DNA from 3 places in the Microbacterium sp. CnD16-F genome. Region 1 is predicted to be linked to each of the others. Evidence: predicted binding sites of a transcription regulator. Region 1 holds the regulator's gene; each other region holds the start of a gene.
The links. The regulator HrcA, encoded in region 1, represses chaperone genes, less so after heat shock. The targets are predictions, from matches to a motif close to TTNGCACTCGNNNNNNNCGAGTGCNAA.
Positions count from the first base shown of each region.

Region 1 (9,950 bases):
TGGGCTCGTCCTGCGCCACGGACGACGCGAACAGCGAGGCGCCGATGTTGTCGCCGGCCGACAGGAACAGGGTGGGCCCGGATGCGGCCTTCCTCAGCTCTTCGACGGTCCCCGCGAACGCGACGGTGTTGCCGTCGATGCGTCCGTGGAAGTCGTTGATCCCGAGAAGGGTCAGCTGCACGGGGGCGGCATCCGCGTCCATTCCGACGATGACCGGATCGTGGTCGCTCGAACGGAACGGGTCAGCCGAGTAGAACTCGGTGCCGTGGGTGCGGAAGCGGCTGTACTCGAGGGCGATCGACTCTCCGGAGTTGATGTTCCAGATGTCCGCTCCGGTGGAGCGGGCGAGCGCCGCCTCGTTCAGCAGGACGTGGTCGAGCGAGCCCGCGAGCCCCGAGAAGCTGTACGACGACGAGTCGAGGTCGAACGCCTGCTCGGCATCCACGTACCCGGCCTCGTAGAGCACCTGCAGCGGGTCCTCCTGGCTGTAGGAGTTGAAGTCGCCGGCGAGGGCCACCGCATCCACGTCGCCCTGGATCTCCGCGACCCAGTCGCGCAGCGCCGTCGCCTGGCGCACGCGCGACTCGTTCGACGTTCCCTGGCCGTCGCCGGTGTCGGCGTCGCCCGGCCAGGGGCCGACCGATCCCTTCGACTTGAAGTGGTTCACGACGAACAGGAACGGGTCGCCGCCAGCGGCCGGCTCGAACACCTGCGCGATCGGCTCCCGCGCGTTGCCGAACGCCTCGCCGTCGGCGCTCTGGTCGCCCAGGGCGCGCGCGGCGCCGACGGGGGAGACGAGGGCGGGCTGGTAGATGATCGCGTTGGTGATCACGTCCTGCTCGGATGCCGAGGGCAGATCCGCCGACGAGGGGACGAAGGCCCAGGTGCCGGCACCCGCCTCCGCGTTCAGCGCGTCGACGAGCGTGGCGGTCGCCTCATCCTTCTCCTCGCCGAGAGCGGCCGAGTTCTCGATCTCCATGAGACCGATCACGGCGGCATCCACCGAGGTGATGGCCTCGACGAGCTTGGCCTGCTGACGCTCCAGGTCGGCGGCGTCCCACGCACCGCGCTGGGCGCAGCCGTCGCGCACCGTGACGCCGTCGCCGAACCGGTCGGAGTAGGCCTCGCAGGTCGCCGAGTCGGTGCCGAGCGTCGTGAAGTAGTTCAGGACGTTGAACGAGGCGATCGACAGATCCCCGCCGACCTCCTCGGGTGCGTCGGTGCGGACGTTCTCGAAGACGACGTCATCGGCGCCCGTCCCGTCGCCGACGACCGGCTCGGTCGGATTCAGCTTCCAGGCGTCGTTGCGGTAGTCCACGATGAGCGGCGCCGAGAAGGTGACGCCCGCGCCGACCGTCACCGGCTCGGTGAGCGAGACGTAGGCGGGGGTCAGCGCCTGGTTGGCGGCCGATGTGTAGTCGAGACCCGCGCCGTCGTCGAGGCGCACACCCCGGGCGGCGTTGTCGGCGGCGACGGCTGCCGCCTCGTCGCTGCCGGGTCGGGCGGCGTCGGTGGGCTGGCGCAGCGGTGCGTCGCCGGCGGCCAAGCCGACCTCGCCGAAGCGGTTGGTGCTGTAGGTGTCGCTGACGGTGAACTCGCCCTGCGGGGAGATCAGCATCGACTCGAGCGACTCGCGCTGCGCGGCGGTGGTCGGCCACGCGACGGTCGCCGGCGTCGGCGCCTCCGCGTCCTCGATCACCCGGGCGTCGCCCGGCTCGACCGTGATCTCGGTGAGCCCGTTGTACTCCGACACGACACCGGTGACCGTGACCGTGTCGCCGAGCGCGACCTCGCCGACGGCGCCCGGCGCGTAGACGAAGACGGCGTCCGACGCCGTGTGCGTGTCGAGATCCAGTGCCCCGCCCGTGCCGGGCGTCTGGATGACGTAGCCGTTGTAGCCGCCGGTGGGATAGTGCGCGGTGACCACGCCGGTGGTGGTGACGGTGCGGCCGGTCAGCGGGGACGCATCCGTCGTGCCCTGGATCTCGGCGATCGTCGCCGCCTGCGGCTCGGGGTCGGGCTCCGGCTCGGGATCGACATCGGCGCCGAGACCCGTGGGCGTCGGTGTGCCGGCGGTGAAGTCCGCTGCGTTGTCAGCCGTGTTCGTGGCGTCCTCGTCGCGCGAGACGCTCGTCGCGTTCGACGTGCCGGGAGCGGGCGCGGAGCCGGCGAAGGCCGAGGCGGTGCTGCCCCAGCCGACGAGGTCGACGACCTGCTCGAGATCGGCGATGCCGGTGCCGCCTGTGAGGGCCGTCTCGCTGGAGACCAGGGCGACCTTCGCGCCGCTGCCGCTCATCGCGATCGAGCCGTCGACGTCGGCCTCGAACGCGGGGAGCGACGTGTTGCTCCCGAAGGCCTGACCGATGAGCAGGTTCTCGCCCGCAGGGAGGTCGATGTCGCCGAGCTTCGTGACCTGCCACGTGGCTCCCGTCGCGGAGGCGTACTGCACGCTGAAGCCGCTCAGGTCGATCGCCGCGTCGCCGGTGTTGGCGAGCTCCACGAAGTCCCGGTTGAAGGCGGCGCCGCTGTTGCCGCCGCCGCCGTACACCTCCGAGATGACGACGGGCGCGTCGGCCGACACGGCGGCGTTCGCCGCGCTCGGCACGAGGGCGAGACCCGCGGTCGTCACGGCGGTGACCGTGAGCAGGGCGCCGGTGCGGCGGAGGAAGGACGGTGACGCGTGCGCAGGAACGGGTGGGTTCGACACGTGGGATCTCCCGAAGCGGCACGGGCGCGGGGCTTATCGCGCAGGAACCGACCGCCACATTGAGCATTCGGTCGGTTCCACGGCCCCGCAAGTGTCAGATCGGTTAACTCTTTCTCATGCGACCGCGTGTTGGCGTGTCGTCGACGCGGGGGCTATCGTGCCGGATCCGAGGGCCGGCCGCGCGGCCGTGCGCCGGTAGACTCGGCTGGTCATGTCACCCCGCGCCCTTCAGCCCCTGCAGCCCGCGGCCACGCCGCCCGCGCAGCTCCGCAACTTCTGCATCATCGCCCACATCGACCACGGCAAGTCCACCCTGGCCGACCGCATGCTGCAGATCACCGGCGTGGTCGCCGACCGCGACATGCGTGCCCAGTACCTCGACCGCATGGACATCGAGCGCGAGCGCGGCATCACCATCAAGAGCCAGGCGGTCCGGATGCCGTGGGCCACCGCCGACGGCACGTTCGCCCTCAACATGATCGACACCCCCGGCCACGTCGACTTCACCTACGAGGTCAGCCGGTCGCTCGCGGCATGCGAGGGAGCGATCCTCCTCGTCGACGCGGCGCAGGGCATCGAGGCGCAGACCCTCGCCAACCTCTACCTCGCCCTCGAGAACGACCTCGAGATCATCCCGGTCCTCAACAAGATCGACCTGCCCGCGGCGGACCCGGAGAAGTACGCCGCCGAGCTCGCGAACCTCATCGGCGGCGACCCGGCCGACGTGCTCAAGGTGAGCGGCAAGACCGGCATGGGGGTCGAGGCCCTCCTCGACCGCATCGTCGAGCGCATCCCTGCACCCGTCGGGGATGCCGACGCCCCCGCCCGGGCCATGATCTTCGACTCGGTCTACGACGCCTACCGCGGCGTCGTGACGTACGTGCGGATGGTCGACGGCAAGCTCGAGCCGCGCGAGCGGATCCAGATGATGTCGTCGAAGGCGGCCCACGACCTCCTCGAGATCGGGGTGTCGAGCCCCGAGCCCGTGCCCACCAAGGGTCTCGGCGTCGGCGAGGTGGGCTACCTCATCACCGGTGTGAAGGACGTCCGCCAGTCCAAGGTCGGCGACACGATCACCAACCACCGCAAGCCCGCATCCGAGGCGCTCGCGGGGTACACCGACCCGAAGCCCATGGTCTTCTCGGGCATCTACCCGATCGACGGCAGCGACTACGCCGAGCTCCGTGAGGCGCTCGACAAGCTGAAACTGTCGGATGCCTCGCTGCAGTACGAGCCGGAGACCTCGGTCGCCCTCGGGTTCGGGTTCCGCTGCGGCTTCCTCGGTCTGCTGCACCTCGAGATCATCACCGAGCGCCTCGCGCGCGAGTTCGGACTCGACCTCATCACGACCGCGCCGTCCGTGACGTACGAGGTGATGACCGACACGGGCGAGACCGTGACGGTCACGAACCCGTCCGAGTACCCCGACGGCCGCGTCGCAGAGGTCTCCGAGCCGGTCGTGAAGGTCGGCATCCTCCTGCCGAAGGACTACGTCGGCACCGTCATGGAGCTCTGCCAGTCCCGCCGCGGCACCTTGCTCGGCATGGACTACCTCAGCGAGGACCGCGTCGAGCTGCGCTACAACATGCCCCTCGGCGAGATCGTCTTCGACTTCTTCGACCACCTGAAGTCCAAGACGCAGGGCTACGCGAGCCTCGACTACGAGCCGGCCGGTTCTCAGACCGCCGACCTCGTCAAGGTCGACATCCTGCTGCAGGGCGAGAAGGTTGACGCGTTCAGCTCGATCGTCCACCGTGAGAAGGCCTACGCCTACGGGACGATGATGACCGAGCGGCTGCGCAAGCTCATCCCGCGTCAGCAGTTCGAGGTCCCCATCCAGGCCGCGATCGGCGCGCGCATCATCGCCCGCGAGAACATCCGCGCGATCCGCAAGGACGTCCTCGCGAAGTGCTACGGCGGTGACATCACCCGTAAGCGCAAGCTGCTGGAGAAGCAGAAGGAGGGCAAGAAGCGCATGAAGATGGTCGGCCGCGTCGAGGTCCCCCAGGAGGCGTTCATCGCCGCGCTCTCGGGAGACGTCGAGGGCAAGGACAAGAAGTAGGCTGGCACGATGCGCCGCGGGAGTTTCCAGGCAGGGACCGTCGACTACGCCGCCGTCGGGGCCACGCAGGCCCCCGATCTCATGGGCTATCCGCCGAAGGGCACGACCCCGGCGGAGGCGTCCTGGCGTCTCGGCAGCGGTAAGAGCCGTTTCGTCACCTCGACCGAGTCGCTCCTCGGGTGGGGAGCGCAGCGCGGGGCGGGTCTCCAGGTAACCGATGTGCGCCCGGCATCCGGTCCGATGTACTCCGGTGTCGGCTTCGACGCCGACGGCAACGCCGTCCAGCCCAGTCGTCTCGACGACGAGCAGCGCTTCGACGCCGACGGCGTGCCGTTCGCGAGCGCCGGGACGACCGTGCACCTTCGGGGGCGCGTCGGCGGGATGCGGGCCGATGCCGAACTCCGGGTCATCTCGGTCGTCGACGAGCCGCGCCGGGTCGGGTTCTCGCTCGGCACCGTCGGCGGATCCGTCGTCAGCGGCGAGGAGTCCTTCCTGCTCGAATGGCGCGACGACGACGAGGTCTGGTTCACGGTCCGCGCCTTCGACAAGCCGACCGGCGTGCTCTACCGCCTCTGGCGTCCGCTGGTGAAGCGTCGGCGTCGCGCCCTGTTCCAGGGGTACCTGCAGGCGATGTCGCCGATGTACGCCACCGGCTCCTGATGGGCTCGGCCCTTCCCCTCGGCGATCCCGCTCCTCTCGACGGCGCTCTGCCCGCCGACGTGCGCGTGTCGGACGACGTCGACTTCGGCGTCTACCTGCACGTCCCGTTCTGCCGCGTCCGCTGCGGCTACTGCGACTTCAACACCTACACGGCGACCGAACTGCGCGGCGCCCGGCAGGACGCGTACGCCGACGAGGTCCTGCGCGAGATCGCGATCTCCCGGCGCGTGCTGGCCGAACGCGGACCGCTCCGCCCCGCGCAGACGGTGTTCTTCGGCGGCGGCACCCCGACGCTCCTGCCGCCCGGCGACCTGGCGCGCATGCTCGACGGCGTCCGGGAGGCCTTCGGCCTGGCGGACGGTGCCGAGGTGACGGTCGAGGCGAACCCCGACACGATGACGGACGCCGTGGCCGAGACCCTCGCGGCCGCCGGTGTGACACGCCTGTCGATCGGCATGCAGTCGGCTGTCCCGCACGTCCTCGCCGCCCTCGACCGCACCCACGACCCCGCGAACATCGCGACGGCCGTCGCCGCGGCACGGAACGCGGGGCTGGCGGTCAGCCTCGACCTCATCTACGGCGCTCCGGGGGAGTCGCTAGAGGACTGGCGAACCTCGCTCGAGACGGCGACGGCCCTCGCACCCGATCACGTCTCGGCCTACGCGCTCATCGTCGAGGACGGCACGAAACTCGAGCGGCAGATCCGCCGCGGCGAGGTGCCCGCTCCCGATGACGATCTGCAGGCCGACATGTACGAGCTGGCCGACGAACTGCTCGCCGCGGCGGGGTACGGGTGGTACGAGGTCTCGAACTGGGCGACGAACGGCGCGCAGCGGTCGCGCCACAACCTGTCGTACTGGCGCGGCCAGGACTGGTGGGGGTACGGCCCGGGCGCCCACAGTCACATCGGCGGACTCCGGTGGTGGAACGTGAAGCACCCGGCCGCGTACGCCCAGCGTCTCGCCGTCGGCCAGTCCCCGGCCGCGGGACGGGAGCGACCGGATGCCGAGGCCCGCCGCCTCGAGGACATCCTGCTGCGCTCGCGCATCGTCGATGGGGTGGCCGTCGACGAGGCGACGGCCATCGGGCGGCGGAACGTGGCATCCCTCATCGCCGACGGGCTCGTCGACGGCGCGGCGGCGGTCCACGGCACGATCGTGCTGACCCGCCGCGGGCGGCTTCTCGCCGACGCCGTCGTGCGGGCGCTCACCGAGTGATCCGAGCAGAACGCTCCGCGCGCGGTAGAATTGGCACTCCAAGATCGAGAGTGCCAGCGGAGGAGGGGTGATGGTCTCGGAACGCGGTCTTCAGGTGTTGCGCGCGATCGTCCAGGACTACGTGGACACGCGGGAACCCGTCGGCAGCAAGGCGATCGTCGACCGCCACCAGTTCGGTGTGTCCGCCGCCACGATCCGCAACGACATGGCCCTCCTCGAGGACGAGGAACTCATCATCGCGCCGCACACGTCGTCGGGCCGTGTGCCCACCGACAAGGGGTACCGGGTCTTCGTCGACCATCTCGCCGAGGTCCGTCCGCTGACCTCCGCGCAGCGCTCCGCGATCGGCGCGTTCCTGGAGGACACCGGCGACCTCGACGACCTGCTCGTCCGCACGGTCCGCACGCTCACCCGCCTCACCGGACAGGTCGCGATCGTGCAGTACCCGTCGTTCGCCCGGGCGAACGTCTCGCACGTCGAGGTCGTCCACCTCGGCGGCACCCGCATCGTCATCATCGTCGTGACCGACACCGGCCGGGTCTCGCAGCGGGTCGCGTTCCTCGCGACCGAGCCGTCCGCCGAGGAGGCCGAACAGCTCAAGCTCGCGATGGCCGCGCTGCTGACCGGCAAGAGCGTCCGCGACGGTGCCGCGGCGATCGCCCGCATCCTCGAGGAGGAGGCTCCGGCCCCCCGCGAGGAGAACCGGCGGATCGTCCTGCGCGCGATCGGCGAGGAGCTCGACGAGTTCCGCTCCGACCGCATGGTCATGGCCGGGTCCGCGACCCTCGCCCGTCGCGAAGCGGACTTCCGCGGCAGCATCTACCCGCTGCTCGAGGCGATCGAGGAGCAGGTGACGCTCCTGCGCCTCATGGGGGAGATGGTCGCGGACGACCGGGGACTGGCGACCAGCATCGGCCGCGAGAACGAGCCGTTCGGGCTCGCCGAGGCATCCGTCGTCGCGGGGGATTACGACGCCGGCGGCTCGCAGGCGCGCGTGGGCGTGCTGGGCCCGACCCGCATGGACTACCCCACCAATCTCGCGGCGGTCCGTGCCGTCGCGCACTATCTGACGCGTCTGCTCGAAGAAGACGAGAAGTCGCGCTGAACGAATCGGCCTCCGGGCCGGAGAGGTGATTGTGGCTGACCACTACGAGGTCCTGGGTGTCGCGCGCGACGCGAGCCCTGAGGAGATCAAGAAGGCGTACCGCCGACTGGCGCGACAGCTCCACCCCGATGTGAACCCGGGAGAGGATGCGGCGGAGCGCTTCAAGCTCGTGACGCACGCGTACGACGTGCTGAGCGACCCCGACCAGCGCCAGCGGTACGACCTCGGCGGTGACTCCGGGGCGTTCGGCGGCGCCGGGGCCGGGTTCGGCGGCTTCAGCGACATCTTCGAGACGTTCTTCGGCGGAGGCGGCGGGGGCACGCGTGCCGGACGCCCGCGCTCGCGTCGCGAGCGGGGCCAGGACGCCCTCGTGCGCGTCGACCTGACCCTCGGCGACGTCGTCTTCGGCGTGCACCGCGACATCGAGGTCGACACGGCGGTGCTGTGTGAGACCTGCCAGGGCTCGTGCTGCCAGCCCGGCACCCAGCCGGTGACCTGCGACATCTGCCACGGCTCAGGGCAGATCCAGCGGACCGTGCGGAGCCTGCTCGGCAACGTCGTCACGTCGCAGCCCTGCACGACCTGCCAGGGCTACGGCACGACCATCCCCTACCCGTGTTCCACGTGCCAGGGCCAGGGCCGCGTCCGCGCGCGCCGCACCGTGTCGATCGACATCCCCGCCGGCGTCGAGACGGGACTGCGCCTGCAGCTGCCCGGATCGGGCGAGGTCGGCCCCGCGGGCGGCCCCAACGGCGACCTGTACCTCGAGGTGACGGTCGCGCCGCACGACGTCTTCAGCCGTGACGGCGACGATCTGCTCGCGACCCTCGAGGTGTCGATGATCGACGCGATCCTCGGCACGAGCGTCACGATCGATTCGCTCGACGGCCCCGTCGACCTCGAGATCCGCCAGGGTGTCCAGGCGGGCGACGAGCTGACCATCCGCGGGCGCGGCATCACCCCGCTCCGCGGCGAGCAGCGCGGCGACCTCCGCGTCGCCGTGCAGGTGGTCACCCCGTCGCACCTCGACCCGAAGTCGCGGGCCCTCGTCCAGGAGCTCGCCAAGCGCACGCGCCCCGCGCCGCCGCACCTCGCCGAGTTCCACCCGGGCCTGTTCTCCAAGCTCCGCGGCAAGTTCAAGCGCTGACCGTGGCCCTGCATTTCCTGATCGAGGATGCCGGTGCCGCCGGCCCGGGCGACGTCGTCCGGCTGACAGGCGCCGAGGCGCACCACGCGGCCGCCGTGCGCCGCATCCGGGTCGGGGAGGGGGTGACCGTGGGCGACGGCCGCGGACTCTGGCTCACGGGAACCGTCGCCTCGGTCGCACCGAAGGAGGTCGTCGTCGAGGTCGTCGAGCGGCGGGAGCACCCGGCGCCGTCGCCGCGCACGGTGCTCGTGCAGGCGCTCGCGAAGGGTGATCGCGACGAGCTCGCGGTGCAGGCCGCGACCGAACTCGGCGTCGACGCGATCCTCCCGTGGCAGGCAGCCCGGTCCGTCTCGCGGTGGGACGGCGCGAAGGTCGCCAAGGGCGTCGCACGCTGGGAGTCGATCGCCCGCGAGGCGGCCAAGCAGGCCCACCGTGCCTGGCTGCCCGAGGTGGCCGACCCGGTGACGACGCGGCAACTCGTCTCGCAGGCCGAGTCGGCACGGATGCTGGTGCTCGAACCCACGGCATCCGCTGCGCTCTCCGCGGTCGACCTCGACGCCGCAGACACCCGTGACGTGCTGCTCGTCGTCGGTCCCGAGGGTGGGATCTCGCCCGACGAGCTCGACGCGTTGCAGGCCGCGGGCGCGACCCTCGTGCGGCTCGGCGACACGGTTCTGCGCACCTCGACCGCCGGTCCCGCGGCGCTCGCGCTGGTCAACCGGGCGCTCGGCCGCTGGTGAGTCGGCACCGGCCGACGCCGGGAGCCGCTGACTAGACTGGGGGGATGAGCGAGTCGTCGGTGTTCACCCGCATCCTCCGGGGTGAGATCCCCTCCGAGATCATCGCGGAGACCGAGAACGCGTTCGCGATCCGCGACATCGCCCCGCAGGCTCCCGTGCACCTGCTCGTGATCCCCAAGAGCGAGCAGTACCGCGACGTCGTCGAGCTCGCCGCGGGTGACCCTGCCCTGCTCGCCGAGCTGGTGGGGCTCGCGAACAGCCTGGCCGCCGAGCACGCCGACGGCGACTTCCGCCTGATCTTCAACACCGGCC
Region 1 is NZ_JAMXSA010000011.1:22,598-32,547, forward strand. Features, by position in the region: gene NH287_RS04990 (ExeM/NucH family extracellular endonuclease) at 1-2,707, opposite strand, end outside; gene lepA (translation elongation factor 4) at 2,919-4,769, shown strand; gene NH287_RS05000 (DUF1990 family protein) at 4,779-5,429, shown strand; gene hemW (radical SAM family heme chaperone HemW) at 5,429-6,646, shown strand; gene hrcA (heat-inducible transcriptional repressor HrcA) at 6,717-7,751, shown strand; gene dnaJ (molecular chaperone DnaJ) at 7,783-8,898, shown strand; gene NH287_RS05020 (16S rRNA (uracil(1498)-N(3))-methyltransferase) at 8,901-9,638, shown strand; gene NH287_RS05025 (HIT domain-containing protein) at 9,683-9,950, shown strand, end outside.

Region 2 (9,950 bases), on a different contig from region 1:
ACGCGGCCAGCCAGGGGCGGTCGTGCAGATCGGATGCCGGCGGTGTCGGGCTCATGGTGATGTCCTCCTCGGTGTCCCGCCAGCGTAGGGCGGCGCTCCCATGGGTCGGCTGAGGGTTGACGCGGGGGGTCAACGGGGGCGCTCGAAGGCCCCGAGCCCGGCCGACAGCGCCTGAATGACGTCATCGACGTGCGCCGGGTAGCGCTCCGTGACCGTCACCCGACGTTCACCGTCGATTCACCCGGTCGCAGGAACAGCGACCGATCCTGGAGCGGTGACGATTCTGGAACCCCCCACCACCCGCACGAACCTGCCGCTCGCGGCCCACGCCGTCGGCAAGCGGTCGGCGGTGACCTGCCGGTTCAAGTGCGCCGACGCCTGCCTCGGCCCCGAGTGCAACGGGTCGGACAACCCGACGTTCCGCAGCATCGCCGAGCTCGCCCTCTCGCGTCGCACGCTCCTCGGCGCTGCGGCGGCCGGCGCGGTCGTCGTCGCGACCGACGCCTTCGGCCTCGCGAACCCCGCCGCGGCGTCGGCCACGCCGGGCGGACTCATCGAGGCGACCCGTGGCCACGGCGGGCACGGCCACGGCCTGCCGTTCCAACCGATCGCTCCCGTCCCGGCATCCGTCGACGCGCTGACGGTACCGAAGGGCTACACCTGGTCGCCGATCATCCGCTGGGGCGACCCCCTCTTCTCCGATGCGCCGACCTTCTCGCTCGACGCGCAGAGCCCCACCGCGCAGGCCCGCCAGTTCGGGTACAACAGCGACTACCTCGACATCCTCGCCGACCGCAGCGGCAAGACGGGCGTGCTCGTCAACAACCACGAGTACGTGAACCCGAACATCATGTTCCCACCGTCGACGGATGCCGCCGAGCTCCGCCGTCGCGGCGAGGTCTACAAGGCGGCGCAGGGCATGTCCGTCGTCGAGATCACGCGCCGTCGTCGCGGTGCCCCCTGGCGCTACGTCGTGGACGGCCGCCGCAACCGCCGGATCACCGTCGAGACGGTGTTCGAGCTGACCGGTCCCGCCGTGGGTTCCGACCTGGTCACCACCGCCGCCGACCCGGAGGGTCGCTGGGTCAAGGGGACCCTCGGCAACTGCGCCGGCGGCACGACGCCGTGGGGCACGATCCTCTCGGGCGAGGAGAACTTCAACGGCTACTTCGCCTGGGCCGCCGACACGACGGGCCAGAAGCGGTACCAGGCGAGTGCCTCGCGCACGACGTCGACCGGATGGGAGCAGTACGACCCCCGTTTCAACTCGTTCGACCCCGGCTACGTCAACGAGCCCAACCGCTTCGGATACATCGTCGAGATCGACCCCGAGGACCCCACCTCGACGCCGAAGAAGCACACCGCGATGGGGCGCTTCAAGCACGAGGGCGCGAACGTCATCGTGGCCGAGGACCGCCGCGTGGTGGCCTACATGGGCGACGACGAGCGCAACGACTACCTCTACAAGTTCGTCTCGAAGAACCGCATCAGCTCGTCGCGCAAGAAGAACATGACGCTGCTGTCGGAGGGCGACCTGTTCGTCGCCCGCTTCCGCGGCGACTCGCCGGCGGCGCAGATCGACGGCTCGGGCACGCTGCCCGCGGACGGCGCCTTCGACGGCACCGGCGAGTGGGTCGCCCTCACCCGCAACGGCAGGAGCGTCGTGCCGGGCATGACGATCGAGGAGGTGCTGGTCTTCACGCGGCTGGCCGCCGACAAGGTGGGGGCGACCAAGATGGACCGCCCCGAGGACGTGCAGCCGAGCCCGCGCACCGGCAAGGTCTACGTCGCACTGACGAACAACACAGACCGCGGCAAGACCTCGATGGTGGATGAGGCGAACCCCCGCACCGGCAACCGGTACGGTCACGTGATCGAGCTGACCGAGCGCCGCGGCCAGGCCGGGACGAGCTTCGGCTGGAGCATCCTGCTGCAGTGCGGCAACCCGTCCGACCCGAGCACCTACTTCGCGGGCTACCCGAAGGACAAGGTGTCGCCGATCTCGTGCCCCGACAACCTCGCCTTCGACGAGGACGGCACGCTCTGGATCTCGACCGACGGCGCCCCCAGCACGATCGGGTTCAACGACGGACTGTTCCGCGTGCCGCTCGAGGGTCGGGAGCGCGGTCACGTGCAGCAGTTCCTCGCGGTCCCCCGCGAGGCCGAGACGTGCGGACCCGTCATCCACGCCCGCGAGAAGCTCGTCTTCGTCGCGGTGCAACATCCCGGCGAGAACGGGACGGTCGCGGCTCCCACGTCGCTGTTCCCCGACTACGGGTCGACGCGACGGGGCGATGTGCCGAACGCGCCGCGCCCGTCGGTCGTGCAGGTCTACCGGGCCTAGCCCCGGCCGCAACGCACGAGGGCTCGCACCCGCTCCGGGTGCGAGCCCTCAACGGCGTCCGGGTCGCGATGGCCTCAGTGCACGCCCGGCCACCACTCCGGCATCAACCGGAAAATGCGGGCCTCGGCGGCTGCGGCATCCGTGTCGTCCTCGCGGATCCAGACGTCCATCACGCCGACCAGGCCCCCGGCGATGAAGGCCGCGGCCTCGTCGCGGTCGCGCGGGGACCGCGGTGCGTCGCGGACACCCGCCTCGGCGAGTTCCTCCAGGGCGATGTGGGCGCGTCGGCGCAGACTGTCGCTCAGCGCGGCATGCAGCGCGCCGCGGGCCGAGGACTCGAGCAGGGCGCGGTAGAGGTCGCGGCTCCCGGCGAGCCACTCGAGCAGGCGGCGGGTCACGGCGTGGTAGACGTGGGCCGCATCCGCTTCGGTGGCGATGTCCACACCGATCGCGGCGATCGCGTCGATCTCTTCGGTCAGCATCGTGACGGCGAACTCGTCGACCCCCGCGGCGTGCTTGTAGAACGTGGTGCGGTGCACGCCCGCTTCACGGCAGAGCTCCGCGACCGACACCGCCGCGAGGGGCCGGTCCGCCAGCAGGCGGACGAGCGCTGCGCGCAAGAGCCGGGGTCGAGGGAGCTCCAGCGCACCCCTTGCCCGTCCATCACAAATTGATAACAAGAAACCCTTGCCACCGTTATCTCGTCGTTATACATTCGTTGCACGGTAGATGTTTTGCTGTGGCAGCTACCGACATGTGATTGCAGGACACTCTTGGTGCAAAGGGACAAGGGCCGGCTGGATGCCTCTCCAGCCGGCCCTTACTGCGTGACGCGTCAGACGGTCGCGCTCCGACGGCGTCGCATCACCAGCACGGCGCCGAGCGCGAGCAACGCCGCACTGGTACCGCCTGCGATCCACACCGGACCCGACTGACCGCCGGCCGACGCGAGCTCGTCGCCGACGGCGACGACCTCTTCCTCGGCCACAGTGACAGAGGCCCAGCCGACCAGCTCACCCGACTCGTCGACGACGGCCACCCGGTGACGGCCCTCGTCCCACGGGTCGCCCTCCGCGTCCACCGCCGATTCGAGGTTCGGCCGCAGCGGCTGACCGTCGTACTCGTCGGGGATCACCCGTCGGATGCCGCGGTTCTGGTCGGTCTCGGGGAACCGCGCCACGAACTCCTCGACCACCAGCATCCGACTCGTGCCATCCTCGGCGCGGGTCAGCGTGTAGTCGACGGTCAGACCGTCGAAGGAGAAGTCCTCAACGTCGGCGTTCGCCGTCGAGGGAGCGCCCACGAGAACGCCGAGCGCGACGGCGACGACGGCTCCGGCACGGGCGAGACGACGGGACCAGGGCTGCACGCGGTCAACCCTATGAGCGACGCTACAGTTGACGCCATGACCGACCGTCGCCTCGCCATCGCTGCCTGGGAGAGCCTCTTCCGCGCGCAGCACGAGGTCCTGGCGGAGATCTCGCGGGACTTTGAGGACGACGACCTCTCGAGCGCCGAATACGACGTGCTCCTGACCGTCACGCGCTGCGAGGGTCACACCGCGCGGCTGCGCGACGTGACGGCGAACATGCTCATCAGCCAGCCGAGCGTGTCGCGCCTGGTCGACCGGATGGTGGCGCGCGGGCTCGTCGCGAAGTGCCCCGACCCCAACGACGGCCGCGGCGCCGTGCTGCGCGCCACGGAGCAGGGCGCGGCGATGTTCCGCCGGCTCGCGACGACGCACGGCCGCACCATCGCCGAGCGGATGTCGGTGCTCACCGACGACGAACTCGCCGAACTCGAGCGGCTCACCGCTCGCCTGCGCGGCGTCTGACGACACAAAAATCGCCCCGCACCCGAGACGGGGTGCGGGGCGATCGTCGTCTCACCGCCGGAGCGGTGCGCCGGTCACTGGTCGATCGGCTGCGGCTCGCTCTCGCGGGTGGTGATGGTCGGGGACGAACCGTCGGCGACGACCTCGACCTTGCGCGGCTTGGCCTTCTCGCTCACCGGGATGGTGACGGTCAGCACACCGTTGTTGTAGGTCGCGGTGATCGCGTCGGTGTCGATGCCCTGGCCGAGGTTCAGCTGGCGGAGGAAGCTCGCGGTCTCACGCTCGCGCGTGATCCACTTGACCCCCTCGCCCGACGACAGCGTGCGCTCGGCGCGGATGGTCAGCAGCTGGCCGTCGACGTCGATGTCGACCGAGCCCGGGTCGATGCCGGGGAGGTCGGCGTTCAGCACGTAGTGGTCGCCGTCGCGGTACAGGTCCATCGGCATCCGTCGCGGGCCGCGGCGCGTGTCGAAGAGCGTCGACGCCAGGCGGTCGATTTCACGGAACGGGTCGTAGGTCGCCATGATTCTCTCCTTTGTCCAAGTGGTCTGAAAGTTGAGCCCCTGCGGCTCAAGTACCTCCAGATTAGCACTCGCGCATGGAGAGTGCCAATGGTTCTCGCACGGCGAACGACGCGGCGGAGGTGCCCCGTAGGCTGACCGCATGAGCGCCCACGAGATCGCCCCCGAGCCCGCCGACCCGTTCCTCTGGCTGGAGGAGATCGACGGATCCGCCGCTCGCGCGTGGGCCGCGGAGCGCACCGCCGAGACCGAAGGCGCCTATGCGGGCGCTGCCCGCGACGCGCTCGAGACCCGGCTCACCGGCATCCTGCAGGACCCCGACCGCCTCGTCGTCCCGAGTCGTCACGGCGACCTCATGTACGACCTGTGACGGGATGCCGACAACCCGCGCGGCCTCTGGCGCCGGACGTCCCTCGCCGCCTTCACGGCGGGCACCCCGGACTGGGAGGTCCTGCTCGACGTCGACGCACTGGGCCGCGAGGAGGGGAGGACCTGGGCCTTCGCCGGCGCGACGCACGGGCCGGCCGGCAGCAGCCGCGCGCTCGTGCGCCTGAGCCCCGACGGCGGAGACGCCGCCGTGGTGCGCGAGTTCGATCTGGAGACCCGCCGCTTCGTCGAGGACTCCCCCTTCGCCCTCGACGCGGAGAAGTCCGTGATCGCGTGGGTCGACCGCGACACGCTGCTCGTCGCCACGGCCCTGCACGGCGGCGGCGTCACGGACTCGGGCTATCCGATCACCGCCCGTGCCTGGCGCCGCGGCGAATCGCTCGAGGACGCGCCGCCGATCCTCACGGGTGTCCCGTCGGACGTCGGCGTGTTCGCGCACGTCGATCACACCGGCGGCGCGGCGACGCCGATCGTCGTCATCGCGCACGACTTCTTCCACTCCGAGGCATGGGTGTGGGACGGCACCGAACCGCACCTGATCGCCGTGCCGCAGGACGCGCACGCCGACGTGCACGGCGACCTGGTCGCCGTCCGGACGACGACGCCGTGGCGCATCGGCGACACGACGCATCCGTCGGGCACCCTCCTGCTCGGCCCCCTCGAGACCGTGACGAGCGGGGACGGGTCGGACCTGCGCGTCGCGTTCGCGCCGACCGACACCGCGGTGCTCGAGTCCTGGACGTGGACGAAGACCCGCCTCGTGCTGACGATCCTCGACCGCGTGCAGAGCCGGCTGGTGTCGCTCGACCCGGCGACGCTGACCGGTGTCGAGCTCGACCTCGGGCTCGGCGACGACGACCTCTTCAGCGCGAACGTCGCCACGGCGGACGACGACGAGGACGACCAGCTCTGGGTCGTCGCGCGCGGCTTCCTCACACCGCCCACCCTGCTCGTCCTCGACCCGGGCGCGGAGCCGCGGGTCGTCGACCGCAGCCGCGCGACCTTCGACGCGACGGGTCTCGTCGCCGAGCAGCACTGGGCGACGTCGGCCGACGGCACCCGGGTGCCGTACTTCGAGGTCGGCCCCCGCGAGCGTCACGGGGCGCTGCCCGTGCTGATGAACGGCTACGGCGGCTTCGAGCACGCGCTGACGCCGGAGTACCCGACGATCGTGGGCCCGGCCTGGCTCGAACAGGGTCGGGTGTACGTCGTCGCGAACATCCGGGGCGGCGGCGAGTTCGGCCCGGAATGGCACCTCGCGGCGCTCCGCGAGAACCGCCACCGCGCGTACGAGGACTTCGCCGCTGTCTCCCGCGACCTCGTGGCGCGCGGGGTCTCGACCCCCGACCGCATCGCCTGCCACGGGCGCAGCAACGGCGGCCTGCTCGTCGGCAACATGCTGACCCAGAACCCCGACGACTTCGGCGCGATCGTCTGCGGCGTCCCGCTCCTCGACATGCGCCGGTACACGCGCCTGTCCGCCGGCGCGAGCTGGATCGCCGAGTACGGCGATCCCGACGACCCCGCCGACTGGGAGTTCGTGAAGACCTTCTCGCCGTACCACCTCATCGAGCCCGGGCGGCGGTACCCGGCATCCCTCATCTACGCGGCGGCCAGCGACGACCGGGTCGGGCCGGTGCAGGCGCGCAAGATGGCGGCGCGGTTGGCGGACGAGACGGATGCCGAGGTGCACTACCTCGAGCCCGTCGAAGGCGGTCACGCGGGCACCATCGACGCGGCGGCCACCGCGGCGCTGCACGCGACGATCCACGCGTTCCTCGACAGCACGGTGGGCCGCGCCGGCTGAGGCGGGAACGCCCGCCCTCTACGCTGGGAGCGGGAGGTCCACCGCATGAGCACCATGGGGGCCGTCGAGGACGAACTCGCGGCCACGCTGTCGACCGTTGCGGAGCGCACCCGCGTCGACGAGGCCGCGGCGGACCGCATCCGTCGGCACCTTCCCGCGCTGCACGCCGCCCTCGCCGAGCGGGCGGACTCCTCGTCGTCGCTGCTGGCCGACCTCGTGACCGCAGCGGTGGTGGCGGCGAACGGTCGCTCGCTCGAACTCAAGGTGCACGGCGAGCAGCGCGCGGCGCACGCGCCGATGTCCCGCTCGCGCTACGCCCTCGGCGCGGCGTGCTTCGCGGATCGCTACGCCGGCAACGTCGCCGGGCTCCGCGACGAGATCCCGGCGCTGCGCGAACTCGGCGTGAGCGTGCTGCACGTGCAGTCACCGTTCGCCCGGCGCGAGGACGGCGCCGTCGACCTGCGCCGCGGCGACCCCGGACTCGGCTCGATCGACCGGCTCTCCGACCTGGCGGCCGAACTGCGCCTGTCGGGGATCGCCCTGGCCGTCGACGTCCCCGCCGCCTCGGATCTGCGCGTGTTCGTCGACGATCTGCTGTTCCTGTCCGGCCGCGGCGTCGAGGTCTTCCTCGTCCCCGACCGCGAGACGGCGGCGGTCATCGCCCCGGTGCTCGCGATCGGTGCGCCCGGGGTCGAGGTGCTGCCGGCATCCCCCGGGTCCGCGCCGCTGTGGCAGGCGTTCGCCACCGGGGACGCCGCTCCCCTGCAGCACGCGCTCGAGCGACGTGACGGACGCAGCGACGTCGTCGCCGTCCGCGACGCCGACGCGGTCGTATGGCAGACGGATGCCGCCGAGCTCACCGCGCGCTACACCGACGGCTCCGCCTTCGGCCGGGGGATCGCGATCGACGGCGGCGTCGCGGGGACCACGGCCTCGCTCGCCGGCGTCGAGGCCGGCGACCCGCTCGGCGAGGCGCGGGTGGTGCTGGCCCACGCGCTCCTGCTGAGCCTGCCGGGGCTGCCGATGCTGTGGCTCGGCGACGAGGTGGGCCAGCTCAACGACCCGACGTTCCGCGACGATCCGGAGCGACGCGACGACGCCCGGTGGACGCACCGGGGCCAGAAGCCGCGGGACCGCTACGCCCAGATGACGGATGCCGCCACCTCGGCCGGCCGGCTCCGGCGCGACATCACGAAGCTGCTCGCGGTGCGTCACACGACGCCGGAGTTCGACGGGGCGCGCCTCATCGGTTTCGACGTACCGGCGCCGTCGGTCGTGGGTTACCAGCGACCCGGCGACGGGACCGTCGTACTGGTGCTGGCGAACGTCGCCGCCGAACCGGTGCACGTGCCGGCCGTGACGCTGTCGGGCTTCGCGCCGACCGCCCACGATCTCGTCGAGAGTGTCGACGTCGGAATCGACGAAGGGCTCACGCTGCCCGCCTGCGGATTCCGCTGGCTGCGCGTGAGCCCTGTCGCCTGAGTCCGGCCCTCTGAGTCCGGCCCTCTGAGACCGGCGGAGGTCAGTCCTCGACGACCGTGACGGTGACCTCGATGTTGCCCCGGGTGGCGTTGGAGTAGGGGCAGACCTGGTGCGCGGCATCCGCGAGCGCCTGCGCCTGGTCGTGCGGGAGGTTGGGGATGACGACCTCGAGCTCGACGGCGAGGCCGAATCCGCCCTGGCCGTTCGAGCCGATGCTGACGCGCGAACCGACGCTGGTGTCCTCGAGCGTCACCTTCTGCTGGCGCGCGACGGACTGCAGGGCGCTGTGGAAGCACGCCGCGTAGCCGGCGGCGAAGAAGACCTCGGGGTTCGGGGCGCCACCGGCACCGCCCATCTCCTTGGGCACACGCACGTCGGTGTCGACGAGGCCGTCGACGGTGCGGACGTGACCGTTGCGGCCGCCTCCGGTTGCGAGGGCTTCGGCGGTGTAGAGAGCTTCCATGGGGGTCCTTTCGTCAGGAGGCGATCGCCTCGGCGGTGGTGCGCATGACGCGGTTCAGGTCGTGGACGACGTCGAGCAGCATCCGTGCCTTCTCTTCGTTCAGCCCGGTGCAGCGCGCGATCTCCGCGCCGACGACGGACAACTCCGAGCGGAGAGCGCGGCCGTCGTCCGTCAGTGCGACCTCAACGACACGCTCGTCGTGGGGGCTGCGCGAACGGGAGACGACACCGCGCGCTTCGAGGCGGCGGATGAGGGGCGAGAGGGTGCCCGAGTCGAGGAAGAGCTCTTCGCCCAGTTCCTTGACCGACCGGGGCTCCTGCTCGCCGAGGGCGACGATGACGAGGTACTGCGGGTACGTCAGCTTCCACGGCGCGAGCACACGCCGATAGGCCTGCGTGAACGCGTGGCTGGCCGAGTAAACCCCGAAGCACACCATCTGCTCGATCGCTCGCATGCGATTATGGTTGCACGCAATTGAGTTGTGCACAACTTACCTGTAGTCGTGGACAGGCAATACTGAGCGGATGACGACGACGGATGCCGCGACGGGCGGCGCGGACAGCCCAGAGTCGTCCGGCCGCCTGAGCCTTGCCGCGCGGCCGCTGCGTCGGGCGCTCGAACGCTCGCCGCACGACGCCGCGCTGCGGGTAGCCCTGGTCAAGCTCTATCGCGACGGCGGCGCGCCCGATCAAGCGGGGCGGTACGCCGTCGCCACCCCCGACGCCGACCCGAGAGAGGTCGTGGCCTACCTGCGCTGGGCGATCGCGCAGGGCGCGGACGAGATGCGCGTACGCGAGCTCAGTCTCCTGGGCGACGACACCGCCCTGCCCGCCGGCTTCGTGGCGGACCTCTCGGCACGGAATGCGAGGCGGACACCGGCAGAGCGATGGGAGGACAGGGGTGAGAGGGCGATGTTCATCGGTCTGGCGCTCCTCCTGCTCACCCTTGTCTCGACCTTCGCCGCCGTCACGTTCTGGCTGGCCGCGGCACCGTTCGTCGCGCACCTGACATCCCGCCTGACGGCGCTCGCCTGGGGCCTCGCGTTCGCGGCGTTCGCCGTTGCCAACGGGATCGACCGGCGGCGCCGTGCCGCCGCGGTGAAGGGAGCGGCA
Region 2 is NZ_JAMXSA010000031.1:902-10,851, reverse strand. Features, by position in the region: gene NH287_RS09590 (long-chain-fatty-acid--CoA ligase) at 1-55, opposite strand, end outside; gene NH287_RS09585 (PhoX family phosphatase) at 284-2,344, shown strand; gene NH287_RS09580 (TetR/AcrR family transcriptional regulator) at 2,419-2,964, opposite strand; gene NH287_RS09575 (LPXTG cell wall anchor domain-containing protein) at 3,180-3,713, opposite strand; gene NH287_RS09570 (MarR family winged helix-turn-helix transcriptional regulator) at 3,750-4,178, shown strand; gene NH287_RS09565 (Hsp20/alpha crystallin family protein) at 4,253-4,702, opposite strand; gene NH287_RS09560 (hypothetical protein) at 4,842-5,069, shown strand; partial or broken gene NH287_RS15265 (S9 family peptidase) at 5,106-6,041, shown strand; gene NH287_RS15260 (prolyl oligopeptidase family serine peptidase) at 6,204-6,893, shown strand; gene NH287_RS09550 (DUF3459 domain-containing protein) at 6,939-8,375, shown strand; gene NH287_RS09545 (organic hydroperoxide resistance protein) at 8,416-8,838, opposite strand; gene NH287_RS09540 (MarR family winged helix-turn-helix transcriptional regulator) at 8,852-9,274, opposite strand; gene NH287_RS09535 (DUF6584 family protein) at 9,363-9,950, shown strand, end outside.
Region 2: a site for HrcA is predicted at 4,764-4,790, ahead of NH287_RS09565 (Hsp20/alpha crystallin family protein). Genes of this name have one in related genera too.

Region 3 (9,950 bases), on a different contig from region 1:
GCCCGCATCGAGCTCGGCGTGTCGAGCCTCGAGCAGGTCCGCGCCGCCGCAGCGGCCGGGTCGCGGGAGCGGCCCGTCACGGTGCAGCTCAAGGTCGAGACGGGGCTCGGCCGCAACGGCATCGCCCCCGCCGACTACGGCGCCGTGTTCGCCGAGGCGGCGGCCCTCGAGGAGGCCGGTGTCATCCGGGTCCTGGGCCTGTTCAGTCACCTCTCCAACACGTCCGCCGCCGACGACCGCACGGCGCTGTCGCGCTTCACGGTCGCCCAGGCGGCGGCCGAAGCGGCGGGTCTCCGTCCGCCGTTGCGTCACATCGCGGCATCCCACGCCGCCCTCGACCTGCCCGAGGCGCGCCTGGGTTGCGTCCGTCTCGGTGTCGCGATCTACGGGCTGTCGCCGTTCGCCGACCGGTCGTCGGCCGACCTCGGGCTGCGTCCCGCGATGACGCTCCGGGCGGCGGTCGCCGCTGTCCGCCGCGTGCCCGCGGGACAGGGGGTCTCCTACGGCTACCTGCACCGCACGGCCAGCGAGTCGACGCTCGCGCTGATCTCGATGGGGTACGCCGACGGTGTCCCGCGCGCCGCCTCGGGAACCGGCCCCGTCTCGATCGGCGGCCGCACGTTCCCCGTCGCTGGCCGCATCGCGATGGACCAGTTCGTCGTCGACGTCGGTGACGCGCCGGTCGCAGTGGGCGACGAGGCGGTGCTCTTCGGCGACCCGGCGACGGGTGTTCCCGCGGCGACCGACTGGGCCGACGCCGCGGACACCATCAACTACGAGATCGTCACGCGCATCGGCCCGCGCGTGCCGCGACGGGAGGTGCGGTCGTGACCGGGGTGGAGCACTTCGAGGGGCGCCGAGAGGTCGCCTCGCCCGAGGACATGGAGCGTCTCGGCCGCGAGCTGGGCGGCGCCCTGCGCGCCGGCGACCTGCTCGTCCTCACGGGTCCCCTCGGCGCCGGCAAGACGACCCTCACCCGCGGTATCGGCGCGGGCCTGGGGGTCCGCGGCCCGGTGCAGAGCCCCACGTTCGTGATCGCCCGCACCCACCCGTCCGAGGTCGGCGGCCCGGCGCTCGTGCACGTCGACGCCTACCGGCTCGGTTCTCCGGCCGAGCTCGACGACCTGGGCCTCGACCCCGACCGGTCGGTCACCATCGTCGAGTGGGGGCGCGGCATGGTCGACGGCCTCGTCGACACGTGGTGGGAGCTCGAGATCGAGCGCGGCTGGAGCGGCACGGGCGTCGACAACGCCTGCGGCACGACCGGCCCCTACGCCGCCGAGCTCGAGGACGCCGCGCCGCGCATCGTCACCGTCACGCGACGTCCCTGACCGCGGCGGCCGCGTCGCGGCATCCGTCCTCCCGATACCCTTGATCCTGTGATCCTCGGCATCGACACGTCCCTCGGCACGGCCGTCGCCGTCACCGATGTCGATGGTGCGGTGCGCGCCGAGGTCGCCAGTGCCGACCCGCTCGGGCACGCCGAGATCATCGGCTCCCTGCTGCAGCAGGTGATGACGGATGCCGCGCACGGCCCCATCGGCGCGACCGGCACTCCGCAGCCCGTCGCCCTGACCCACGTGGCCGCGGGCATGGGTCCCGGGCCGTTCACGGGGCTGCGGGTCGGGATCGCGGCGGCGCGCGCGTTCGCGCTGGGCCGCGGCATCCCGGTCGTCCCCGTCCGCAGCCACGACGCGGCCGCTCTCGCGGTGCTGCTCGCCGACCCGTTCGCCGAGCTGCCGCGGTTCGCGGTCGTCACCGACGCCCGCCGTCGCGAGTTCGCGTACACCGTCTACGACGGCATCGACGACGACGGACTCCCGCGGCGTGCGACCGACGCCACCCTGACCCCGCGCGACGCCGTCGAAGACGCGCTCGCCGCGCACGGCGCCGAGCGCCGCGACGTGACGGTGATCCCGGGTGCGATGGTCGCGCTCGTCGCGGCGCGCGCAGTCGCGGCGGGCCGGGTCGAGTCCCTCGGCGAGCCGCTCTACCTGCGCGCACCCGACGTCACCCTCCCCGGCGCTCGCAAGAAGGTCGGCTCGTGACCCTCCGCACCGCGACCGCCGCGGACCTCGACGACATCATGCGCCTCGAGCGCGCGTCCTTCCCGACCGACGCGTGGAGCGACGCCCTCATGGCGGGCGAGCTCGCCTCCCCCCACGGCCGGTACGTCGTCGACGTCGAGGCCGGCCGCCTCGTCGGGTACGGCGGTGTGCGCGCCGTGCAGGGCGCAGCGGATGCCGACATCCAGACGATCGCCATCGCCGCCGACGCGCGGGGTCACGGCCGGGGCCGCGCGCTGCTGCGCGAACTGCTCGCGACGGCCCGGTCCCGCGGCGCGCGCGAGGTGTTCCTCGAGGTGCGCGCTGACAATCCCGGAGCCGCCGCCCTCTACCTGTCCGAAGGGTTCGCCGAGGTGGGCCGCCGGCCGCGCTACTACCAGCCCGACGACGTCGACGCGATCGTCATGCAGCTGGACCTCGTCGCCTGGGACGCCCGTCGCACCGCGGCGCCGACCGCCGCCGAAGGATGGTGCTGACATGACGCACGAACCCCTGGTGCTCGGCATCGAGACGAGCTGCGACGAGACCGGCATCGGCATCGTCCGGGGACGCACCCTGCTCTCGAACACGATCGCGAGCTCGATGGACGAGCACGCCCGCTACGGCGGCGTCGTGCCCGAGGTCGCCGCGCGCGCCCACCTCGAGGCGCTGCAGCCGGCGATCGAGGCGGCGCTCGCCGAGGCGCAGGTCTCGCTCGACGACCTCGACGCCGTCGCCGTCACGAGCGGGCCGGGTCTCGCCGGCGCCCTCATGGTCGGCGTGGGCGCCGCGAAGGCGCTCGCCGTCAGCCTCGACAAGCCGCTGTACGCCGTGAACCACCTCGTGGGGCACATCGCCGCGGACATCCTCACCGGTGACGAGGTCGAGTACCCGACCGTCGCGCTCCTCGTCAGCGGCGGGCACACCTCGTTGCTCCTCGTCCGCGACCTCGTCTCCGACGTCGAGCTGCTCGGCGAGACGATGGACGACGCCGCCGGCGAGGCGTTCGACAAGATCGCCCGCATCCTCGGTCTGCCCTATCCCGGCGGCCCCGAGATCGACAAGGCCGCCGCGACGGGCGACCCGCAGGCGATCCGGTTCCCGCGCGGTATGTCGCGTGCGTCCGACATGGCCGAGCACCGCTACGACTTCTCGTTCTCGGGGCTCAAGACCGCCGTCGCGCGCTGGGTCGAGCAGCGCGAGGCGGCCGGTGAGCACGTCTCGGTGCCCGACGTGGCGGCATCCTTCCGCGAAGCGGTCGTCGACGTCCTCGTGACGAAGGCGCTCGACGCCTGCGCGCGTCACGACGTGCCCCGCCTGCTGCTGGGTGGCGGCGTGATCGCGAACAAGCGTCTGCGCGACGTCGCGCTCGAGCGTGCGCAGGCCGCGGGGGTGGCCGTCCGCATCCCGCCCCTCTCGCTCTGCACCGACAACGGGGCGATGATCGCGGCACTGGCGTCCGAGCTCATCATGAGTGGTCGCCCCGCCTCGACCCTCGCGTTCGGCGCCGACTCGACCCTGCCCGTCACGACGATCCAGGTGGAGCCCTCGTCATGAGCGACGAGCGGATGCCGCAGCCCGCCGCACCTGCCGCGGACGAGCCCCCCGCCGCCCCCGCCGTCGAGGCGGCATCCCCCGACGTCGTCCTCGCGCCGACGGACACCGCGCTCCCCGGCGCGCACCGGGGCGGTTTCCGTCGGGAGCTCACGCAGCCGCTGCCCGTCGCGCCGCCACTCGCGGTGCACCCGGATCCCGCCGAGGCCGCCGCGCCCGACGTCCGCTGGATCCCCCCGGCGCCGGTGCTGCCGCGCAGCGCCGGCTGGTCGCTGCTGTTCGGGTCGCTCGCGCTCGTGCTGGCCTGCTTCGTCGGCTGGGGGTTCCCGGTCGGCGTGATCGGCGTCGTCCTCGCGGTCCTCGCGCTGCGACGCCCGTGGGAGAAGCGCGAGACCGCGTTCTGGGGCCTCGGCCTGAGCATCGCCTCGCTCGCCTACAGCGCCGGCTGGCTGTGGTGGGCGGCCTCGCAGGGCGCCCTGTCCGGCTGACTCAGACGCGCTCCGCGAGCACGGCGACCCGCTTCGCGTCCCGCCCCTCGCCGACCCTCGTGAGGATCAGCGTCGCTGAGGCGTCGCCGCGCAGCGTGAGCTTGCGCCGGAACTGCGCCGGGTCGACGTCGACGCCGCGCTTCTTGATCTCGACGGTGCCGACGCCCCTCTCGCGGAGGGCGGCGTTGATCGCGGGCACCTTCATCGGCAGGACCTCCCGCACGCGGAACGACTGCACGAACGGGTTCGTCAGGGCGGCATCCGAGGTCAGGTAGGCGATGCCCTCGGCCACCATCCCCGCCTGCAGGTCCCGGGCGACCTCGCCGATCAGGCGCGCGCGGATGACGGCGCCCTCGGGCTCGTGGAGGAAGGCGCCGAGCTCGCGGACCGGCTCGTCGGGCGCGTCGGCGGCCGCCGTCAGTTCCGCCGCGGCCCCGCCCCGCATCACGAGCGCCGAGCGTGCAACGCCGTCGCGACGCAGGGCGCCCGACCACAGCACGAGCTCGACGGTCGAACCGTCGACGCTGATCCACTGCGCCTCGACGTCGTCGGGGAGCAGGCTGCGATCGAGGCCCGGTCCGAGTTTGATGCCCACCGGCATCCGCTCTGCGAGGGCGAACGCCCAGTCGAGCGAGGGTGACCAGTCCTCGGGCCGGGTGCGGCTGGTCTCGCTGTGCCCCGCGGTCCGGCGGGCGGGGTCGAGCCAGACCGCGTCCCAGCCGTCCAGGTCGGTCTCCTCGGCGAGGCCCTGCCGCACGGTAACGGCGTCGCCGAACGGCGCGAGGTTGTAGGCGGCGAGGGCGGCCGTCGTCTCGTCGGCGTCGACCGCGAGCACGTCGAGGCCGATGCCCGCGAGTCCCAGGGCGTCGCCGCCGATGCCGCATCCGAGGTCGGCGACGCGGGTGATCCCCGCGGCCCGGAACCGTCCGGCGTGCCGGGCGGCGACCTCGAGGCGGGTCGCCTGCTCGAGTCCCGCGCGGGTGAACAGCATGCGCTCGGCGAACGGACCGAACTTGCCCTCTGCACGCACCCGCAGGTGCGCCTGACCGACGACGGCCGACACGAGATCGGGGGAGTGGCCGGCGGCACGCAGCCGCGAGACGGCGGCCGCGACCTCGGCGGTGGATGCCAGGGGTCCGACCTCGTCGATCATCCGCAGTCCCTGGGGGGTCAGGAGGGCGGTGAGCTCGGCCTTGTCCATCCGGCCAGCCTAGGTCTCCCCGGTCGGATGGTGCGTCGCCGCATCCGTCATCGTGTTGGCACTCGCGTTGCATGAGTGCCAACCGCGCTCTAGACTTTTGTTAGCACTCTCGGTAAGCGAGTGCTGATGAGTCTTGTAGCAGGACCCCACCAGCAAGAAAGAGGTAGACCGTGTCGGTTTCCATCAAGCCGCTCGAAGACCGCATCGTCATCAAGCAGGTCGAGGCCGAGCAGACCACCGCAAGTGGCCTGGTCATCCCTGACACCGCCAAGGAGAAGCCCCAGGAGGGCGAGGTCGTGGCCGTGGGCCCCGGCCGCATCGACGACAACGGCAACCGCGTTCCGCTCGACGTCGCCGTCGGCGACCGCGTCCTGTACAGCAAGTACGGCGGCACCGAGGTCAAGTTCGGCGCCGACGAGTTCCTCGTCCTGTCGGCTCGCGACGTCCTGGCGGTCGTCGTCCGCTGACACGCAGCGACTGCAGCGCAGGGCCCGGATGCTTCGGCATCCGGGCCCTGTCCCGTTGATGGCAGGATCACGGCGATCGGCGGCAGTGCGGATGACGTGCCCGCTGTCATGACCGTCGTAGGCTTGTGCTCATGACACCCGAGCAGGCCGCGCGCGAGAAGTCCCTCGGGGGCGTCTTCGTCTTCTCGGCCTACGTGCTGTGGGGCTTCCTGCCGCTCTACTTCGTCAGCCTCGCCCCGACGACCCCGTGGGAGGTCGTCGGCTGGCGCATCCTGCTGAGCCTCGTCTTCTGCATCGCGCTGCTCGCGATCACCCGCGGCTGGGGGCGGATGCGGGTCATCCTGCGCGATCGTCGCCTCATGCTCTGGACGCTCCTGGCGGGCCTGCTCATCTACGTCAACTGGCAGGTCTTCCTCATCGGGACCCTGACCGGTCACGTCGTCGAGACGAGCCTCGGCTACTTCATCAACCCGATCGCGACCGTGCTCCTCGGCGTCATCGTGCTGAAGGAACGCCTGCGCACCGCGCAGTGGGTCGCGGTCGGCATCGCGGGCGTCGCGGTGGTCGTGATCATTGTCGCGGTCGGCCGCGTGCCCTGGATCGCGCTCGCCCTCGCGGCGAGCTTCGCGACGTACGGTCTCGTCAAGAAGAAGATCGGACCGTCGGTGGATGCCGTGAGCGGCCTCACCCTCGAGTCCTTCTGGCTCGTGCCGATCGCCGTCCTCCAGCTCGTCCTCGTCGGCGTCACCTCCGGACTGACGATGGGCCGCGAGGGGACCGGGCACACCGTCCTGCTCCTGCTGGCGGGGGCCGTCACCGCCGTCCCACTCCTGTTCTTCTCCGCCGGCGCCCGCCGCACCACGCTGACCGTGGTCGGCATCCTGCAGTTCATCGCGCCGATCATGCAGTTCCTCACCGGGGTGCTCATCCTCGGCGAGCCGATGCCCTTCGAGCGCTGGATCGGATTCGGCCTCGTCTGGGTCGCCGTCGCGGTCTTCACGGTGGACTCGCTCCTGTCGTCCCGGCGCAACCGGACCCGCGCCGAAGCGCTGGTGCCCGACCCCGTCTGACCGCGCTTTCCGAGACCGTTATGGGAGCGTGCCCACCTCGTTACACATCGTTAACGAACGGCAACATTGGGGAGACGAGCGCGCCGCTAGGTTGATCACACCGGGCTGGTCCCGAACTGACCCGTGTCACCACAGCAAGGAGCACAATGAGCGTTCTCTCCCGTTCGCGTTCCGCAAAGGTCATGGGCGCCATCGCCCTGGTCGGCGCGAGCGCATTGGTCCTGGCCGGCTGCGCCGGATCCTCGACCCCCACAGCGTCCGGCGGCGCGTCCAACGAGCCGGCCGGTTTCGAGTTCCCGGTCAACTGCGACGAGGCCGAACCGGCCTCGTACACCCCGGAGTACACCTCCACGTCGGAGGGCCCCGCCACCGACCTCGAGTTCACCATCGGCACCGCGTTGCCTGTCACCGGAAACCTCGCCTTCCTCGGCCCGCCTGAGATCGCCGGCACTGAATTCGCTGCCGCTGAGGTCAACGAAGCGGCGAAGGGTGTGACCATCAACCTCGTCCAGGGCGACTCGGGCGACACCGACAACAAGGCCTACGAGACCGAGATCCCCCGTCTGCTGAACGCGGGCGCCACGGCGATCATCGGCGCGGCGTCCTCCGGCACGTCGCTGCAGTTCATCGATCAGGTCATCGCCGCCGACGCGATCCAGTTCTCGCCCGCCAACACCTCGGCCGCCTTCACGGGTTACGAGGACAAGGGTCTCTACTGGCGCACCGCTCCTTCCGACGTCCTGCAGGGCGAGGTGCTCGGCAACCTCATCGCGGGCGACGGCGCCGAGACGCTCGGCATGATCATCCTCAACGACTCGTACGGAACGGGTCTCGCCTGCTTCACGAAGGCCGCCTTCGAGAACGCCGGCGGCGAGGTGGTCTCCGCGTCGCTGTACAACACGGGTGACACCAACTTCTCGGCTCAGGTCGAGGACGTCCTCGCGGCTGACCCCGACGCCATCGCGCTGATCACGTTCGAAGAGGTGAAGACGATCATCCCCGAGCTCGTGGGTGCCGACTTCCCGAAGGACAAGATGTACCTCGTGGACGGCAACCTCTCGAACTTCGGCGACGAATTCGAGGCCGGCACCCTGACGGGCGCCAAGGGAACCTACCCCGCCGTCGACCCCGACAGCATCGCCACGTTCCGCGAGGATCTCAACGCGTTCTGGACGGGCGAGGGCAACGAGGAGCTCAAGGACTACACCTACGGTCCCGAGTCCTACGACGCGGTCATCCTCCTCGCACTCGCTGCCCTCGAGGCCGGCTCCAGCGAGGGCCCGGACGTCGCTGCGCACTTGCAGCAGGTGTCCGGCGGCTCGGGTGACGGCACGAAGTGCACCACCTATGCGGAGTGCGCCGACATCATCAACGCCGGTGAGGTCGCCGACTACGACGGTGTCTCGGGCCCCATCACCTTCAACGAGGTGGGCGACCCGACGGAGGCATCCATCGGTGTCTTCCAGTACGGCGAGGACAACAACTACTCGTTCCTCAACGTCGGCTGATTCGACGATCACAGAACGGCCCCGGTCCTCGGACCGGGGCCGTTCTCTGTGCACCCGACGCGCCGTCACCTGCAGCGACGGGCCGGTGCTTGGCGCATCGCGACAGGGGAGCGGATGCCGCCCGTCGACGACGTCCGCCGGCGGCATTCCGTGCGCACATGACGACGCCCCCGACCGAAAGGCGGGGGCGTCGAAGGGTCCTTCGGGAGGTCAGGTGCCGAGCGTCCCCAGGTAGAGGCCGATGACCTTCGGATCGTTGAGCAGCTCGCGGCCGGTGCCCGTGTAGGCGTCACGGCCCTGATCGAGGACGTAGCCCCGGTCGCAGATCTGCAGGCACCGGCGCGCGTTCTGCTCGACCATGATGGTCGTCACGCCGGCTTTGTTGATCTCCGAGACGCGGAGGAACGCCTCGTCCTGGCGGGACGGCGACAGACCGGCCGACGGCTCGTCCAGCAGGAGGACGTAGGGGTCCATCATCAGTGCGCGACCCATGGCGACCATCTGCCGCTCGCCGCCCGAGAGCGAACCGGCCCGTTGCTGCAGACGCTTGGCGAGGTCGGGGAAGATCGACGTCACGAAGTCGATGCGTTCGTTGACGACCTTCGGCCGCTGATACGCACCCATCTGCAGGTTCTCAGCGATCGACAGGCTCGGGAAGACGTTGTTCGTCTGCGGGACGAACCCGACGCCCTTCGCCACCAGCTTGTTCGCCCGCAGGCCCGTGATCTCCTCGCCATTGAGCACGACGGCACCGGAGCGGACCTTCACCTGTCCGAAGATCGCCTTGAGCATCGTCGACTTGCCGGCGCCGTTGGGGCCGATGATCCCGATGAGCTCGCCCTTCGCGGCCGTCAGATTGGCGCCGTTGAGGATGTTGACGCCCGGCAGATAGCCGGCGTGCACATCCCGCAGTTCGACGACGTTCTGAGCAGGTGCGGTCGCAGTCGCGCCCGCGGGGGATGCGGCGGTGTCGCTCACTTGGTCTCCTCCGTTCCGCGCGTCGAGCCCGGAGTGCCGGGTGCCGACGAATCCTCCGCGGCGCGCGTCGTGGCATCCGCCTCGACGGTGTCCTGCAGCTTGTGCTGCTCCTTGATCAGTTCCTGAGCTTCGGTGGTCAGCTCGCCCTCGTAGCGGCCCGTGACGACGCCGAGATCGACGTCCTGGTGGGCCCCGAGGTAGGCGTCGATGACGGCCTGCTCCTTCATGACGGTGTCGGGCGGCCCCTCGGCGACGACCTTCCCCTCGGCCATCACGACGACCCAGTCGGCGATGTGACGGACCATGTGCATGTCGTGCTCGACGAAGAGCACCGTCATCCCGAGGTCCTTGAGATCCAGGATGTGGTCGAGGAGGGACTGCGTGAGCGCCGGGTTGACGCCGGCCATCGGCTCGTCGAGCATGACCAGCGTCGGGTCGCTCATCAGGGCGCGCGCCATCTCGAGGAGTTTGCGCTGACCGCCAGAAAGCGACGCTGCGAAGTCCTTCTCCTTGGCGTCGAGCTTGAACCGGGCGAGCAGGCCGCGGGCCTTGTCCTCGATCGCTGCTTCCTGCTTGCGCCAGAGGAACGGCAGGATGCCGCGCCAGATGGTCTCGCCACCCTGACCGGGCGCCCCGAGC
Region 3 is NZ_JAMXSA010000027.1:5,191-15,140, reverse strand. Features, by position in the region: gene alr (alanine racemase) at 1-831, shown strand, start outside; gene tsaE (tRNA (adenosine(37)-N6)-threonylcarbamoyltransferase complex ATPase subunit type 1 TsaE) at 828-1,331, shown strand; gene tsaB (tRNA (adenosine(37)-N6)-threonylcarbamoyltransferase complex dimerization subunit type 1 TsaB) at 1,380-2,048, shown strand; gene rimI (ribosomal protein S18-alanine N-acetyltransferase) at 2,045-2,542, shown strand; gene tsaD (tRNA (adenosine(37)-N6)-threonylcarbamoyltransferase complex transferase subunit TsaD) at 2,544-3,602, shown strand; gene NH287_RS08865 (hypothetical protein) at 3,599-4,087, shown strand; gene NH287_RS08860 (class I SAM-dependent methyltransferase) at 4,089-5,288, opposite strand; gene groES (co-chaperone GroES) at 5,459-5,755, shown strand; gene rarD (EamA family transporter RarD) at 5,887-6,825, shown strand; gene NH287_RS08845 (ABC transporter substrate-binding protein) at 6,972-8,333, shown strand; gene NH287_RS08840 (ABC transporter ATP-binding protein) at 8,544-9,311, opposite strand; gene NH287_RS08835 (ABC transporter ATP-binding protein) at 9,308-9,950, opposite strand, start outside.
Region 3: a site for HrcA is predicted at 5,344-5,370, ahead of groES (co-chaperone GroES). Genes of this name have one in related genera too.